DNA from 2 places in the Blautia sp. AF19-13LB genome. Region 2 is predicted to be linked to the other one. Evidence: riboswitches for the same ligand, from Rfam matches in the RefSeq annotation. Region 2 holds a riboswitch; the other holds the start of a gene.
The links. A riboswitch is a leader RNA that binds a small molecule or an ion and turns the genes downstream of it on or off. The one in region 2 is predicted to bind cyclic di-GMP.
Positions count from the first base shown of each region.

Region 1: it holds a riboswitch for cyclic di-GMP, as region 2 does, so the genes downstream of both, DWX32_RS15390 (ABC transporter substrate-binding protein) here and DWX32_RS10190 (response regulator) in region 2, are expected to answer to the same signal.

Region 1 covers NZ_QUGO01000017.1:46,896-55,248, forward strand. Annotated here, with positions in the region: gene DWX32_RS15375 (glycoside hydrolase family 3 N-terminal domain-containing protein) at 1-1,118, shown strand, start outside; gene DWX32_RS20920 (helix-turn-helix domain-containing protein) at 1,142-1,348, opposite strand; cyclic di-GMP riboswitch class I at 1,795-1,870, shown strand; gene DWX32_RS15390 (ABC transporter substrate-binding protein) at 1,970-3,814, shown strand; gene DWX32_RS15395 (ATP-binding protein) at 3,961-6,126, shown strand; gene DWX32_RS15400 (substrate-binding periplasmic protein) at 6,172-6,987, shown strand; gene DWX32_RS15405 (ATP-binding protein) at 6,971-8,353, shown strand, end outside.
Region 2 covers NZ_QUGO01000008.1:121,228-129,580, reverse strand. Annotated here, with positions in the region: gene DWX32_RS10220 (DUF6017 domain-containing protein) at 1-853, opposite strand, end outside; gene DWX32_RS10215 (ParB/RepB/Spo0J family partition protein) at 932-1,840, opposite strand; gene DWX32_RS10210 (ParA family protein) at 1,830-2,615, opposite strand; gene DWX32_RS10205 (ParB/RepB/Spo0J family partition protein) at 2,630-3,595, opposite strand; tRNA gene DWX32_RS10195 (tRNA-Arg) at 3,922-3,995, opposite strand; gene DWX32_RS19625 (hypothetical protein) at 4,370-4,513, opposite strand; cyclic di-GMP riboswitch class I at 4,623-4,698, shown strand; gene DWX32_RS10190 (response regulator) at 4,717-4,857, shown strand; gene DWX32_RS10185 (DUF3878 family protein) at 5,032-6,030, shown strand; gene DWX32_RS10180 (MATE family efflux transporter) at 6,331-7,662, opposite strand; gene DWX32_RS10175 (AIM24 family protein) at 7,827-8,353, opposite strand, start outside.

The sequences.
Region 1 (8,353 bases), on a different contig from region 2:
ATTCTATTGCAGGTGTAAGCGGAGTTGTACAGGCAGATGCAGATGAGATTATTACGGTTCCGGGAACCAATATTCAGTCTGATGAGACAGAGCAGTTTGATCAGATCCTGAAAAGACAGAAACCGCAATGCAGAAATCTGTATGAAGAATTCCAAATCCGCTTTCCGGAAAGTGAGATTTTATATGCATATGGCTATCCGATTGCAGGAAACGACGAAAGTCATTTTGAAGAAGCGCTGCAGGCAGCAAAGCAGGCAGACATTGTGATACTGACGCTTGGCGGTAAGCACGGAACGTGTTCCATGGCATCAATGGGAGAAGGAATTGACAGTACTGATATTAACCTTCCAAAATGTCAGGATGCATTTATTCGCAAGGCTGCGCAGCTTGGAAAACCATTGGTTGGCGTTCACTTTGATGGAAGACCGATTTCCAGTGATGCTGCAGAGGAATATTTAGATGCTATTCTGGAAGCATGGAGTCCATCAGAAACAGGAGCAGAAGCAGTAGTTGATATTTTAACCGGAATATATAATCCGGGAGGAAAACTTCCGGTTACCGTTGCTTATGGAGTGGGACAGCTTCCGGTTTATTACAATCATCCATATGGTTCCTCCTGGGATCAGAGCGGCAGTATCGGTTTTGCCAATTATGTGAATATGCCGCACAGACCGAGATATTATTTTGGATACGGACTGTCGTATACAACATTTACATATTCGGATTTACATATCTCGATGGGAAATGAAAAGGCAGCAGATACGGTTCAGATCTCCTGCGCTGTTGAGAACACGGGAAGCTGTGAAGGAGATGAGGTTGTCCAGCTTTATTTACGAGATGAATATGCCAGCCTGACAAGACCAGTAAAAGAACTGGCAGGTTTTAAGCGCATTCACCTGCGAAAGGGCGAAAAGAAAACGGTATGCTTTGAGGTGAAAACGGATCAAATGGCTTTTCTGGACATTGATATGCACTGGAAAGTGGAAAAAGGACGATATGCAGTAGAGGTCGGAAGTTCTTCAGAAGATATTCGTTTAAGAGGAAGCTACTGTGTGAAAGAAAATAAATGGGTTGCGGGAAGAAATAGAGCGTTTTGGGCAAGTGCCGCAGCGAAATAAAAAGAACAGAACCGGATGCCATTTTATACAAAGCGGCATTCGGTTCTGTTCTTGCGGTATTCCCGTGGGGAGCAGTTCATTTTTTCACGGAAACATTTTCCGAAATAGGACTGCTGGCTGAAGCCGGTCTGCAGGACGATCTGTCTGATGGGAAGTGTGGTTTCTGTTATCTCCGTGATTTGTTTTCTATGTTTTGGCAATATCTTAATAATTTCTGCAGATATTTTCATATTATTTTTTCGATATAATAAGTATACTTGCTGTAAAAAGGATTGTAAAGGTAGTCTAAATGGACAATAATAGTTTATCACATACAACGTGGAATTGTAAGTACCATATGAACCAGAGCAGGAAAACCTGCCGTCGCTGATCACACTTGAAAAAATATGTGTAGCTTTGGGCGTGACATTATCGCAGTTTTTTCGAGAAGATAATTCAGAGAATCTGACAGAAAAACAGAAAGAAGTTCTAGGGATATGGAATGATCTGAGTACAAATGAGCAGGAAACAGTAATGTCAATGCTGCGTGGACTTCGGAAGTAAGAGAACAGTTCGAGTATATGTATCGGCTGTTCTTTTTTTGTTTTTGAACGTTAAAATGTTAATTTTTTTCTTGTGTATAGTAGAACACTAAAGTATAATAAAATCAGTTTTTTACATAAGATTAAAGCTATAATAAGGAAATTGGCAAACCAGATGAAAGTCTGGGACGCAAAGCTACAGGGCCTTTAAAATGGCAGCCAGTTGCATAAAATGAGGTGCACTGTCTGTCTGACGGTGCTTTTTTACGGTGTTATTTCATAGACGTAACAATAATGATTTTATCAGGAAAGAATGAGGAAAATAAAAGTATGAAAAAGGCAAAACGTTGTCTGATAGCAGTGGTGTCAGGTGTACTTGTAGCATCTGCTGTCTTGTCTGGATGTGGACAGTCAAAGAAAGAAGTATCTATAAATGATGATCATCTTACCGTTTATCTGTGGGAAAATCGTTTGATGAAAAATATTGCACCCTATATCCATGAACAGTTTCCAGATCAGGATATTGAATTTATTATAGGTAACAATGATACCGATTTATACAGTTATTTTAAAGAACATGATGAATTACCGGATATTATAACAGTACGTCGATTTTCTGGAACAGATGCACAGGACTTACAGCCTTATCTTATGGATTTTGCTTCTTATGATGTTGTTTCCAAGTATTATTCTTATGCGGTGCAATATTATAAGAATGCGGAGGATGAAATCCAGTGGCTGCCAATCTGTGGTATTCCGCAGACGATCATTGCCAACAAAACACTGTTTGATCAGTATGGCGTAAAGATTCCAGAAAATTATGAGGAATATGTACAGGCATGTCAGCAGTTTTATGATAATGGCATAAAACCGTATTCCATGGATCTTGGTGAAGACTGGTCTAATAATGAAATCATCCAGGCTGCAGCAATCGGTGAGTTTACAAGCCTGGATGGTATTGAATGGCGAAACGGTGCAGAGACTGCAGCGGATGAAGTAAAGTTTGATGATGTATTATGGAAACGTATTTTTTCAGAAACCAGTCAGTTTCTTAAGGACTCGCATTTTGGTAAAGAAGATATCAATATTGATATCAATACAGGAACCCAGATGTTTGTCGAAGGAAAATCAGCAATGTTTCATGGACATCCGACGGTTATGCAGCAGCTGCAGAAACAGATGGATGCGGAGCTGATCCGTATTCCTTACTTTTCACAGACATCGGATGAATCCTATGTGTACATGACTCCGTCCTTAAACATTGCATTTAACAAAAACCTGGAAAAAGACCGGGAGAAACTGGATACTGCGCTGGATGTGCTGGATTGTATGATTTCAGAAGAGGGGCAAAAGCTGATTGCGGATGGAAGCGGTGTTATTTCATTGAATACAGATGTTCCAACCATGATGCAGGATGTGCCTGGACTGGAAGAGGAAATTAATAATAATGCTGTTTATATCCGATATTCCGCCCAAAAATCATTTGATGCAAGTCTTGAGGCTGTTCACGGATTACTGTCAGGGGAAATGGATGAAATACAGGCTTATGATACTTTTCGCAGTGTAATGAATCGTAAAGATCCAGAAGAAAAAGCAACGGTGAATTTTGAAAATGAATATTCCATTTCACTGAACGATAGAAATGGCCGTGATGCAGCATCTTCCATTTTAACTACGATCAGAGAAGAAAATGATGCACAGCTGGCTCTGGCACCATATTATTATTTCACTTCTTCTATGTACAAAGGAGAATGCACCAGCAGCCGGGTTGGCATGATGACAGCGAAGAGTTCAGATACACCATTATATGTTGCAAAAATCAATGGTAAACAGGTTTATGAACTCGTGGAAAATTATCTTGCTGATGCTGATGAGAATTTTTACGTAACCAATAAATACGAATTACCAATTGCATCCGGTATGAAAATGATCGTCAATCAAGAGGAAAGTGGATTTTCGTTAAAGGACTTAACAGTTAATGATAAGAAAATAGACAAAGAAAAGGAATACTCGATTCTTCTTACAGACACCACAATGTCTGTTTTGAAAAAAATAAATCTGAAATGTGAGATTGAGCAGCTTAAAGATACAACATTATCAAGTGCATGGACCGAAGCAATGTCAAATGGACAGCAGCCGTCAGCACCGGAAGACTATATAGAGGTTGAACAGTAAAAGTGGAGATAGAACAAAAGGTAAACAAAAGAAAAAAAATAACAAGGCTGTTGCTTATACTACTTATGATTCTTTTAAGCTTAGTTTGTATCAAGTATCTTATAAGTAAGTCTAATAAGTATATCAGCGAAAATGGAAAAAGCAGTATGGGAGCTGTTGTTGAACAGATACAGCAGACCTATGATCTTCAGGTGAGTGGATACTACAGCCAGCTGCAGTTGGTTGAGGAATTCTTACTTCATGAGAGGGAACTGTCTCTTGAAACGGATACGAACAAAAATTTCTTTGAAGCATGGGAAAAAGAATCGGAAAGTACTCTTATATTCCTTCAGGAAAATGGTCAGGCAATATCAGCAGGTGGAACAAAAATGCGGATTGATATGCCAAGTAAACTTCTGCTGGACTTAAAGAACGGATACAATATTGGAAAACTGGTGCGTCTTGATTATGATCAGAAGAAAAAAGACGGTTATCTGGTTGCGATTCCATGTCAGGAATACACGATCAATGGAGAAACTTATACGGCAATTGGAACTGTGTATGATCATTCGAAACTGGATTCCATGTTAAAATTGAAAGGTTATCATGGAAAAGCATATTTGTTCATGCTGGATCATGACGGAAATATTACGTATACGAACCAGAGTGGAGATAAATACCTGCGTAATTATTCTTTGTTAAAACATTTAAAAGGGGAACAGGCTATTACAGAAGAAGAGGCTGATTTGTTCAAAAAGAAGTTTGATAACAGAGAATCCGGAGTTGCACTTTTGGGAAAACAGAACCCCTATTATCTGGGGTATTGCCCGATAGAAAGCAACAACACCATTTTGGTGTGCATTGTGGCCAAGGGAGTTGTGGACAATGTGCTGATGGATTACCAGAAAACGGTGTTGTTTACAACAATACTCATGGCAGGTTTTATACTTTTACTTTTTGCCGGATTATTCTACAGTATTTCCAGACTTAGTCTTGCAGATCAAAAAGCAGAATATGAAAAAAGAAATAATGAACTTCATTTACAAACAATGAAGGAAATGGAAGTAGTCAATCAAAAACTGAAAAAGGCAAAGAACGTTGCAACAGAGGCTTTACAGACAGCTGAAAATGCAAATAAGGCGAAAACGGATTTCCTGTCTAATATGTCACATGATATTCGCACACCTATGAATGCAATCATTGGTATCACATCTTTGATCAGACATGAAGCAGGTAATAAAGCAAAAGTTATAGAGTATGCAGATAAAATAGATATTTCATCGCAGCATCTGTTGGGAATTATCAATGACGTTCTGGATATGAGCAAGATTGAGGCGGGAAAAACAGTATTCAAGTATTCTGACTTTTCTATTCTGGATCTTGTACAGGAACTTGACACTATATTTCATACTCAAATATATGAAAAGCAGCAGACCCTTACAATCATAAAAGAAAATATTCAACATGAGTGGGTGAATGGGGATCAGGTTCACCTGATACAGATTTTCAGCAACCTGCTTTCCAATGCAGTGAAGTATACCCAGGAAGGTGGGGAAATTCAGTTCTTTGTAGAAGAATGTGAGACAAAGTCATCTGTCTATGCAAAGTACCGTTTCTTAGTTAGCGATAATGGTATGGGAATGTCGGCAGATTTCAAGGATACAATTTTTGATGCGTTTACCCGTGCGGAAAGTTCCCTTACAAATAAAATACAGGGAACCGGACTTGGAATGGCGATTACTAAGAATCTGGTTGAGGCAATGGGAGGTACCATTGATGTGGAGAGTGAATTGGGACAGGGAAGCTGTTTTGAGGTTCTCATGGATCTGAAAATTGCAGAGGATAGAACAGTTGCTCTGGTGACACAAGAAGAAACAGATGAGCAGGATGGTAATATCCTGCAGGGAATGAAATTCCTGTGTGCAGAGGATAATGAGTTGAACGCAGAGATCCTGACGGAACTGTTAAAGATAGCAGGTGCGGAATGTACCATCTGTGAAAATGGTGAAGAGATTTTGAAGGCATTTGAGCAGTCTGCTCCAGGTGATTATGACATGATCCTGATGGATGTGCAGATGCCTGTTATGAATGGCTATGAGGCGACGAGGGCAATCCGCAGAAGTTCCCATGAACTGGCAAAGACGATACCGATCATTGCCATGACTGCCAATGCATTCTCAGAGGACATTCAGCATTCTCTGGCAGCCGGTATGAATGCACATGTTTCAAAACCGGTTGAGATGAAGGTACTGGAAAAGACGATTAGAAGCATAAAATCCGGCGGGGGGGGGTACCGAACCGCAGGTCACGGAACAGTGACAAATGGAAAGTAACCGGACATAAAAGAATCGAAAAGGATAGTTAGGGATAGATAGAAAATGAAAGGAAAAAGAGTGATTGCAGGCATTCTGCTTGCAGGGATTTTAGCAGTCACCCTGGCGGGGTGTAAAAACACAGATAACACGAAAGAAAAAACCGAAAAGCCTGTTATTACCCTCGGCAGCGACAGCTATCCACCATACAATTATCTGAATGAGGATGGTGTACCGACGGGAATCGATGTAGAACTGGCTGCGGAAGCTTTCAAAAGAATGGGATATCAGGTGGAGGTTGTCCAGATCAACTGGGAGAAGAAAAAAGAACTGGTGGAGAGCGGAGAGATTGACTGTATCATGGGCTGCTTTTCCATGGAAGGACGCCTTGACGATTACCGCTGGGCGGGACCATATATAGCAAGCCGGCAGGTGGTCGCTGTAAATGAGAATAGTGATATCTATAAACTGAGTGACCTGGAGGGAAAGAACCTGGCTGTTCAGTCCACGACCAAACCGGAAGGTATCTTTCTGAACCGGACGGATGAGAGAATCCCAAAGCTGGGCAATCTGATCAGCCTGGGACACAGGGAGCTGATCTATACATTTCTTGGGAAAGGATATGTAGATGCAGTCGCTGCGCATGAGGAATCTGTTGTCCAGTATATGAAGGATTATGACGTAAGCTTTCGAATCCTGGAAGAACCTTTGATGATCACCGGGATAGGTGTTGCTTTTGCAAAAGATGATGACAGAGGAATCTGTGAGCAGATGAGCCAGACTCTGGAAGAAATGCGGCAGGATGGCACATCCCTGAAAATTATTGAAAAATATCTGGATGATCCCCAGAAGTATCTGGAGGTGGATGATCTTGGATATTAAGAGAATGAAAAGAGAAAAACGAATCCAGCTGATCGGTGGTCTGATTGGAATCTGTGTGGCAGCAGTCTCTCTGTTTTATTTCTTTCATGCGGAGAAAGCGGAAGCAGAGAAAAGAATGGTAGAGATTGTAAATTATGTCAAAGTGCAGTGTTCCACCTACACCCATTATAATGAATCTTCGGAATCCAAAAGTCTTCTCCGTGCCATTGAAAGTGCCAGACAGATGAGTACGAATATCGATATGGAAATAGAAAACGGCGGTCAGCTAAGCCGGGATTTCCTGAAGGAAAACCTGCAGACTCTATGGGTGGATGGTATCATTGTACTGGATGCAGAAGGAAAGACGGACTGTGAATACAGCATGGATGAGTCTCTGGCTAATGAGATTACGGAGTATCTGCAAAAAGAAATTATCATGGATTTTGCCGGATATGAAGAAAGAAGCTATTCGGAACGGTTTACCAGGGAAGATGGATCCTTTATTGACATTGCAGCCTGCGCCAGAAAAGATGCACCGGGTATCGTTGCAATCTATTATTACACATCTCCTGAATTTGCCAGAAACTATACGCTGACGATACAGGGGCTTTTAAATGGTTATAGTATCCAGAAAGATGGAACGATTATCGTTGCAGACGACGGAATCGTTGTTGCCAGCAATAATGAGAGCCTGTTGGGACAGAATACAGCCGACAACGAAGTTGTTCAGGCAATGAAAAAGCATACAGACAGTCAGCATATCTATCATTTTAGGAAGGAAGGAATTGGATGTTATGGAATCATGCTGAAACAGCGTGATTATTATATCTACGCATATCTTCCGGATACGGAAGTGTTTTGTAATCTTCCATTAAGTGTTATAGGTGTTATTTTTCTTTATTTTCTGATGTCCGGCATATTCTGGTTCTGGACATACAGAACCAATCTGGCGTACCGGAAACAAGAATTTGAAAAAGATGAAAAATATAAAGCAGAACTTCTGACAGCAGCAAAAAAGGCAGAAGCCGCCAATGAGGCAAAAACAGAATTCCTTCATCGTATGAGCCACGATATCAGGACTCCGATTAATGGAATCTACGGTTTGATCAATATGGCAGACCATTATGCAGATGATATGGAGAAGCAGAAGGAATACAGAACAAAGGTTAAAGCGGCATCCAATCTGTTGCTGGAACTGGTAAATGATGTTCTGGACATGAGTAAGCTGGAGTCGGGTGAAGTTGTTCTGGAAGAGAGTCCATTTAATCTGAGCAAAATCTCTGAGGAAGTGCTTGTTGTAATTGAACAGATTGCTGCAGAACAGAATATCCGGATTGTATGGGAGAAAAAAGAAATCATACACCGTGATCTTATTGGAAGTCCGGGG
Region 2 (8,353 bases):
ACTCGATATGTGAATAGGTCAGCATCAGAAATTTTTTCTTCACCAGAGATGCCGGATACCAGTTGCTGGCAATCAAGATCTTGTCATTTTTACACATCACAGTTTCTACGATCAGGTTCACGACTTCATCTACCTGTCGCATATCGTCATGATGGGTTATTTCCAGTGATTCATAATCAATGGTCTCCTTGACAAGGTTTTCATAAGCCTGATAATCCTCAGAGCGATTATCGCTATCACATCTTTTCTCATCCACAGATATGATATGATTAGATTTATTATCATTCATTTCAGTATCACTAAGATTAGTATTATTAGGGTTTGAAATGTAAACTTCTTGAAGTTTGTTTTCGGGACTTCTAGAAGTTTGATTTTGGGACTTCATGAAGTTTAAATTGTAAACTTCTGCAGTCTCTTCATTTTCCACAGAAGTTTGTTTTTTAAACTTCTCTAATTCCTCTCCAAATTTTTTCTCATCTGTTTTCTCAGGCATAAAGGTTTTTACGTAGATAACATTCACCTTTCCAAATCCCTGTCTACGTTTCTCAATCAGACCAATTCCTGTTTCGTCATCCAGTTCTCTCATGGATTTGATGGCTTTATTTCTGCCACAGTTCAGTAATTCCATGATATCTTCGATGGAAAAGTAGATATATGCTCTGTTTTTGTCGTCAAACCACTGATTCTTGATGGAAAGAGACATTCGATCCAACATCAGTCCATATAAAATTTTGGCATCGCTTGATAAATCTTTAAAGTAGCTGTCTGTAAATAATGCTTTTGGTATGCGGTAGAAGCTGAACTGATCAGCTTCGGTACCGTAAAAATAATTAAATGTCATTTTTTTCTCCATAATTTCCTCCTTTCGTTTTCTGCTAAGAAGTCCTCTTTTTAAACTTCTTTGACTTTGTTTTCTTAGCTTTTTCTATCCTTAACAGGACTGTTCCTGCATCCATTTTTCTAATAATGATTCAATTATCTGTTCCATATCTTTGGCTGTATAATCATCCGGAAAATACTTTGTCAGTTTCTTTTCTGAGAAAGTAAGAGACCGGGATACTTTCTTTGCCATTACACAATTATTGAAAATCGATAACATCTGGATCTGATTGATTGGTCCATCATTCAGCTGATTTCTAAGTGCTGCAATCTGTTTTGGTTTGATAAATCCTGTGTCGCAGATATATTCGTAAATCCATCCCTGTACTTCCTTATCGATGTAAGAGATATCTACAGCAACCGTGAACTGAAGCTTTTTGTTATCTACCAGATCAAGAAGTTCCGGAATAAGCTCTGTCAGTCGGATATAACGAGTCACCTGCACACTGCTTATTCCAACTTGCTCACCCAATAATTCTCGTGACTTTTTACCTGACTTGTGTTCATTTTGTACACAAGTTAAATCTGTTCTGATTCCCTGTCTTTTCATTGCATCAAGTTTCATCTTGTAGGCAAAGGCTTTCTCACTCGGTAACAGTTCCTCTCGCTGAATGTTAGCGTCCACCATCGTCACAATGGCATCATCATCTGATAATTCTCTTACGATTGCCGGAATAGTTGTGAGTCCTGCAAGCTGTGCTGCATGCATTCTTCTGTGACCGGATACCATTTCGTAATCTTCGTTTTCATCCATACGGAGAAGTACCGGTGTCAACACTCCATTGATCTTTACGCTCTCTACCAGATCCTGCATCTTTTCATCATCCAACACCTTGAATGGATGATTCTTAAACGGATGGATCTTACTGATCTCTATCTCCATTGCAGATTCTTCATTTACCACACCGAGCAGTTCATCAATACTTGCCAGCTTAATCTTTTCACCACTTCTATTTTTCATTCTTCAAAACCTCCTGTGTTAAATTCATATATGCCTCAGCAACTTTTCCCTTCGGGCAGTGCATGTAGATACTTTTTCCTTCCGCACTGGTCTCAGCAGCTTTTACAGACATCGGGATCACATTTTCAAATACCTCAATCTGACTTCCGTAGGTTGTATGTACTCTTGATGCAATGTCCCTTGCGTAATTGGTTCTGAAATCTACCATAGTCAGGAGAATGCCCTCAATCGCCAGTTTCCGATTCAATCTTTTCTTTACTGTAAGAATGGTCTTAATCAGCTGTTGAAGTCCTTTAACAGGCAGATATGCGGCCTGTACAGGTATCAGCACGGAATCGGAAGAAACCAGTGCATTGATTGTCATCATACCAAGACTTGGCATACAGTCGATCAGGATATAATCGTATCGGGATCTTATCGCATCGATATATTCTTTCATGATCATTTCTCTGCTCATAACATTTCCCATCGTTACTTCCAGTGCGGAAAGCTCAATATTTGCTGGAAGCAGATCTACATTTTCCTGATGATGTAAGATACCATCTTCCAGATTAATATCTTCTTCATTGATAACATCCATCATCATTGTTGCCAGTGTAATTCGAAGATCATCCGGTTCTTCATATCCAAGACTTGCTGTTAAACTCCCCTGCGGATCTGCATCAATCAACAGTACTTTTTTACCTTCTCTTGCCAGTCCAATACCTACATTTACGGTTGTGGTGGTCTTGCCGACTCCACCTTTCTGGTTTACTACGGATATAACTTTACACATGATTTCTTCCTCCTTTAACTTTCCCATGATTCTTTTTTCCATAATTTCAGCAGTGCCAGTATTTCCCGTTTCATCATTGCCGGTGTATAGGAATTTGGAAAATACTTGTGTAACTGCTCGTTTGTGAATGCCACTCTTGTGATCTCACCCTTTTTAACTTCACACATGATTTCTTCCATCTTTTCCAGCGATAACTGTTTTTCTTTACTCAGCTGCTTTATCCGCTGAGCCTGTGAGAGTGACGGAATCGCCTGTGCATAATCCATTGCTTTAAGCAGTTCTCTTTGTTCATTTTCTTTCAGTGCTGCTATTTCCACAGCCGGGCAAAAAGAAATAATTTCATCATCCAGCTTCTGCAACATTTCTGGTATCAGCTTTGTCAGTGAAATATAACGCTGCACTTGTTTTGGGCTATCACCACAATCCTCACTGATAATATCTATCGAACGTTTTCTTGTTTTTTTGTGGTCAACTTGGCTCTTTTTTCGACCACTTTTTCTTTTCAATACGTCATTCTTTAATTTGTAAGCAAAAGCCTTTTCACTGTAGCTGATCCGTTCTCTATGAAGATTCGAATCCACCATGCTTAAGATGGAATCATCTTCACTTAATACCCGGATGATCACCGGTACTTTACGGTATCCAAGTTTCTCTGCAGCATGTTTTCTTCTGTGACCGGATATGATTTCATAGTAGCCATCCGGTACCGGTCTGACGATCAGCGGATTTAAGATTCCATATTTCTCAATGCTTTCCTGCAGAAGAAACATTTCCTTATCATCTTTCACCTGAAACGGATGCTCCTTAAAAGGGCGGAGACGTTCAATCTCAATTTCTATGATTCTTTCTTCTTTTTCTCCTGATTGTCTGTTTGCATCAGTCATCTTGACTCCTTTCCTCCAGGATTCAGGAAATAAAAAATGCCTGCCTGGAACTTTTGTTGTAAGAAAAGTTCCAAACAGACATTGCCGTTTGACTATTAGCTGTAGCTAATAGAATTGAATACTGTTTCAGCTAATTTATGTTTGCAGGTTTCGGAGAGATTGTTTCTTTTCCTGCCTTTTCTCTGATTTACATCCCCAAATAAGGGGTGACAACAGAGCGGAACCCAAATGTTAGCTGGACTCTTGAAAAACCATGTTTGCAAACCGGTGATTTTGATTAGCTGTCAGCTAACAAAAATCGGATTGTGTTAGCTGGAAATGGATCATTTTGAATGGAATTTCATGCCACGAACGTGATTAGAAAATAAGAAAAGCGTTCGCTGTCAGCTAATCCAGCTAACATTTTCGAACGCTTTGAAGCCCGTCGCCAAGAGGATTTGAACCTCCGACCCCTCGCTTAGGAGGCGAGTGCTCTATCCAGCTGAGCTATGACGACACATGCCGCAAACCCTTGATTTTACTGGGTTTCTGGGATTTTTCCCTTCGGCCATATATAAGATTATCAACTCTTTTTCGAGTTGTCAATCTACAGATTTTTTTACTTTGGTAACATTAGAACGTTCCCCAAATTGGGGAATGCTTTGTTGTCACCTTTGGCATTTTTCAGAATAGATTCGAACTGAAAGTTGTTTTTCATTTTTTCCCTTTGGGGAATGCCTCGGCTTTCTCTTAGGAGGGGGACGCTCTATCCTGCTGAGCTACAGAAACAAGAATTATAAATGTTTCAGCCAGGTCAGAAACAAAAATATTATACTATATTTTTGCTGCTTTTTCAAGACGAAACACATACTTGCGATTCCGCAGTTTACTTCAGGAATTTTCCATTGTGAGTACCTGATAAATTCTCTTATAGGCTTTTTCATAGGTCCAGCAGCCTTCGACATTGTTGTAGTATTCATTATTTTTTTCGACAACATATTCTAAATCGTTTTCTGTTATGAGTCTGTATTTCATCGTACACCTCCAATGTTAAAAACAGTAATCTGCCAAAATCCAGAGGTCATTATATCATATTCCGATGGGAAAGGAGAAGAGAGTCTTACAGCAATGAATTAAAATAAAAAAAGAATCTCGGCAAAGCAGTCGAAAGGCTGTGACGCAAAGCTACAGGGCCTGTAAAATGGCAGCCAGCTGCGTAAATATGGAACATTTCGGTGATGGATGGCATCGAGGCGACGAAAAAAATTCGAAACAGTGTGCGTGAGGACAATGATGTTCCGATTTTTGCGATGACAGCAAATACCTTTGCAACGGACCGCAAGCGGTGCGCGGACGCGGGCATATTTCGAAACCGGTGAATTTAAAAGAGATTCAGACGACGCTGGACGAGAAAGTGCGGACGGCATGCGCCGGATAACGGGACGGATTAATAACAGAAAAATTTGGAGAAGGGGCTCTACTGCTTTGGATTGCAGTGGAGCCTTTTTATGGTGTATCATAGGAAGTAAAAGAAAACAGGGGAGAATCACGGAATGGAAATTGCAGAAAATATCACATGGACCGAGGAACTGGAAAGGCTGGATGTGCTTCTTTCGCAGGGGCAGTTCGAGCTGCTGCTTCCGGGTGAGCGGTACGGGGGAGGAGAAAAGGAGATCTGGCTTGTCTATCTGATGAACGATGCGGCAGAGAGCTTTCTCGTTTTTCATGACGCGGAGCTGACGGGAACGTATCAGAAGGAATACGAGGGAGAAATAGATGCCGCACTGGAAAAAGACGGGGAGCAGTACGTTCTGATCGTGCGGCAGAAAGAGACGGTGTGCACGCTGTTTTTCAGCCGCCTTTCACTGGAAGTGCATCTGTTTGATTACGGAAAAACGGGTCATTTCTGGGTGGACGGATACGAGTATCTGCGGCAGATTGAGTTCCGTATTGCGATCCTGCGGGACAAGCTGGAATACCTCGGCGAGGCGTTCTGCACCGATGAAGAAATGCGTCTGGCATCGCTGGCCAATTTCCCGCCGCTCAATTTCTGCTGCTACCCGGCCGTGCCGGATCAGTATCTCGTACCGTCATGCCCGTGGTGGGAAGCGACGGAAGAGGCAATTACGGAGATGAAAAAACTGGCATCGGAGGCAGGCGATAAAGTGCTGCTGTGGTATCTTGCACTTTATGAAAAATGGCAGGGAAAACTCCTCGCAAAACAGATCGCAAAACTGCTGCATACGAGCCGCCACGCGAAAGTCGTGGATTTACTGGAAAAAAAACTGGCCCGCGAAGCACAGAATTATCCGAAACGACGCTTCACCGGCGAAGAAGGAACCCAGATCCGAAAAATCCAGGAGCAGGCAATGAAACGGAAAAAGATACTGGAAGCCGAAGGAAAACGCGCATCATTGCTGCGCGAGGAGCCATTCTTTTATGCACGGGATTCGGTGGAATATAAGGTCCATCTGATGATCTGGGGAACGAGAGGGAAAGAGCGGGTTGTGGAGGTTGAGACGTTTAAAATTTCCAGAACGCAACGGCAATGATCAGCTCCTTTACGGATGAGCCGGAAGTGATTCAGTTTTAATACCAGTAGACAAGAAGTCCCCCGCTTCTAAAGTGGTGGGATGAATTGTTAAAAGAAACATAACGGCAGTGGCGGGCGGAGAGAAATCGGTATCCTCCACAGACATGAGGCAAGTCACAGTCGAACTATTTTCGACATGTCAGACTCCGTGAAAATACCGACTGTGAATTGAAACAAGGGATAAGGTAAAATAGAAAGCGCTTATTTGAGGCGGGAATGAAATCTCAAATAAGCGCTTTTTCTATACGCTGCCGCCAAGTCAGGCTGCGGGCAGTTTATAATATTTCGATGTATGCTGGCGGTAGAGCAGCAGCAATCCGCGGATGCAGAGCTCGATAGCCATGGCGATCCACATGCCGCGCAGGCCGAGCGGGGTGATGAGAAGCACCGCGAGACCGAGGCGGATGACCCAGATGCTGCCAAGGTTCAGAAGGCTTGGCACAAACGTATCGCCTGTTCCGCGGAGGGCTCCGGCGGCAACGATGGAAGCGCCGAAAAACGGCTCGGCGAGCAGTTCGATGCGGAGTACCTCGGCGGCAAACGAGCGAACCTGCGGGTCAGGAGTCAGAATGCTAAAGACGAACGGACAGAAGATCATCATCAGACCTCCAGTGATGGCCATCAGGACTGCGCCCATGGCAATGCAGATATTTCCGTAGCGTTTCGCCAGCTTGTAATTTCCGGCGCCGTAGCTTCTGCCGACGAGCGTTGTCGCGGCGGAACCGATGCCGTAGCCTGGCATGTAGCAGAGGCCTTCGGCGGTGACGGCGAACGAATTGGCCGCAATCGCAATGGAGCCGAGCGGGGCAATCAGCATGGTGGCAGCAACCATGGCGCTGTTCATCGCGATTTCCTGTACGGCAACCGGCACACCGATTTTGAATGCAGTTTTCAGAATTTTCGTATCAAAAACCGTTTTTTCCTTCCGGCGGAGACGCAGCCGCGGATTGCGGACACAACAGAACCAGGCACCCGTGAGGCTGATGACGGCGCAGGCCAGCATCGTTCCCATACCGGCACCCATGACACCGAAAACCGGAATCAAAAGAGCATTGAAAATGATATCGAGCACGCACATGACGGCATTTAAAATACTGGGCGTCACCATATCACCGCTGCACTGCAGGAAGGACGACATCAGCGAGTTGAGCTGGGAAAACGGAAGCATGATGGCAAACATCATAAAATAGAGCGTGGCATTCCGCCGGATCTCCTGCGCACCGCCGAGCCACCCCGGCAGCGGATGACTGATCAGAAGCCCGATCAGGCACAAAACAGCCGACACAACAAGCGCGGACGCGATGCCATGCCGCACAACATCCCTTGCCTTCTTGTCATGATTTCCCCCGATCTGATGCGCTACCTGAACAGAAAAACCGGCTGAAACCGCATAAATCGCACCGCTGAGGAGCCACGTCGTCGACGAAACCAGCCCGATCGCCGCCGAAGCATTCGCCCCAAGCGCGCCGACCATCGCGGAATCAATGTATTGCATCGCAATCGTAGTAATCTGTGTAAGAATCGCAGGCAGACTTAATCGCCCGACCTGCTGAATCTGCGGTTTCAGTTCAGTCCAGTTTATTCTATTCATCATTTTCTCCAGAACATGTATTTTATCGTATGGTTTTTCTTAAGAATGTAAAGATAAGTGCGTATTTTACGCTAACATGCTTTGAAGAAAGTGTCAATCAAAAACGAGGTTTAATTTGACTTTTTTCTATGCGTATTAGGCATAGGGGCGGAGAGGATTCGAATTTAATTTTCCGGCGGAAGGTTGTTCTTCACAGCGGGGTTCGCCTGGGTCGTGTTGGTTGCAGTCAGCAGGGAATCTGTCGGGGCGACCGGGCTCATGAGGACGCGGCCGGTTCCGCGGTAGACGTTGACGAGGCCTTCACCGCTGACGGCGGAGCCGACGAGGGTTTTGGTGGAGCGCTCTACGGTGAAATCAAGGTTGGAGGACCAGCAGACGGCGAGGTTTCCATCGATTTTCAGTTCGTCGTTTTCGAGTTCGACTTCGATCAGTTCGTCCTCAGGTACGTTGCTTTCGAGGGCAACGGCGCCTCTGCCGACGAGGCTCAGATTGAAGAAGCCTTCGCCGCCGAGGACAGCGGAGGAAATGCTCTTGCGGGCGGTCAGTTTGGTTTTGACTCTGCCGTCGCAGGCGAGGAACATGCCGTCCTCAATCGTCATTCCGGAGGAGCCCCATTTCTCGACATCCACAAGAATGATGTATTTGTAGGTCGGTTCCAGCACGAGATATCCGTCGCCGACGTACTCCGGTT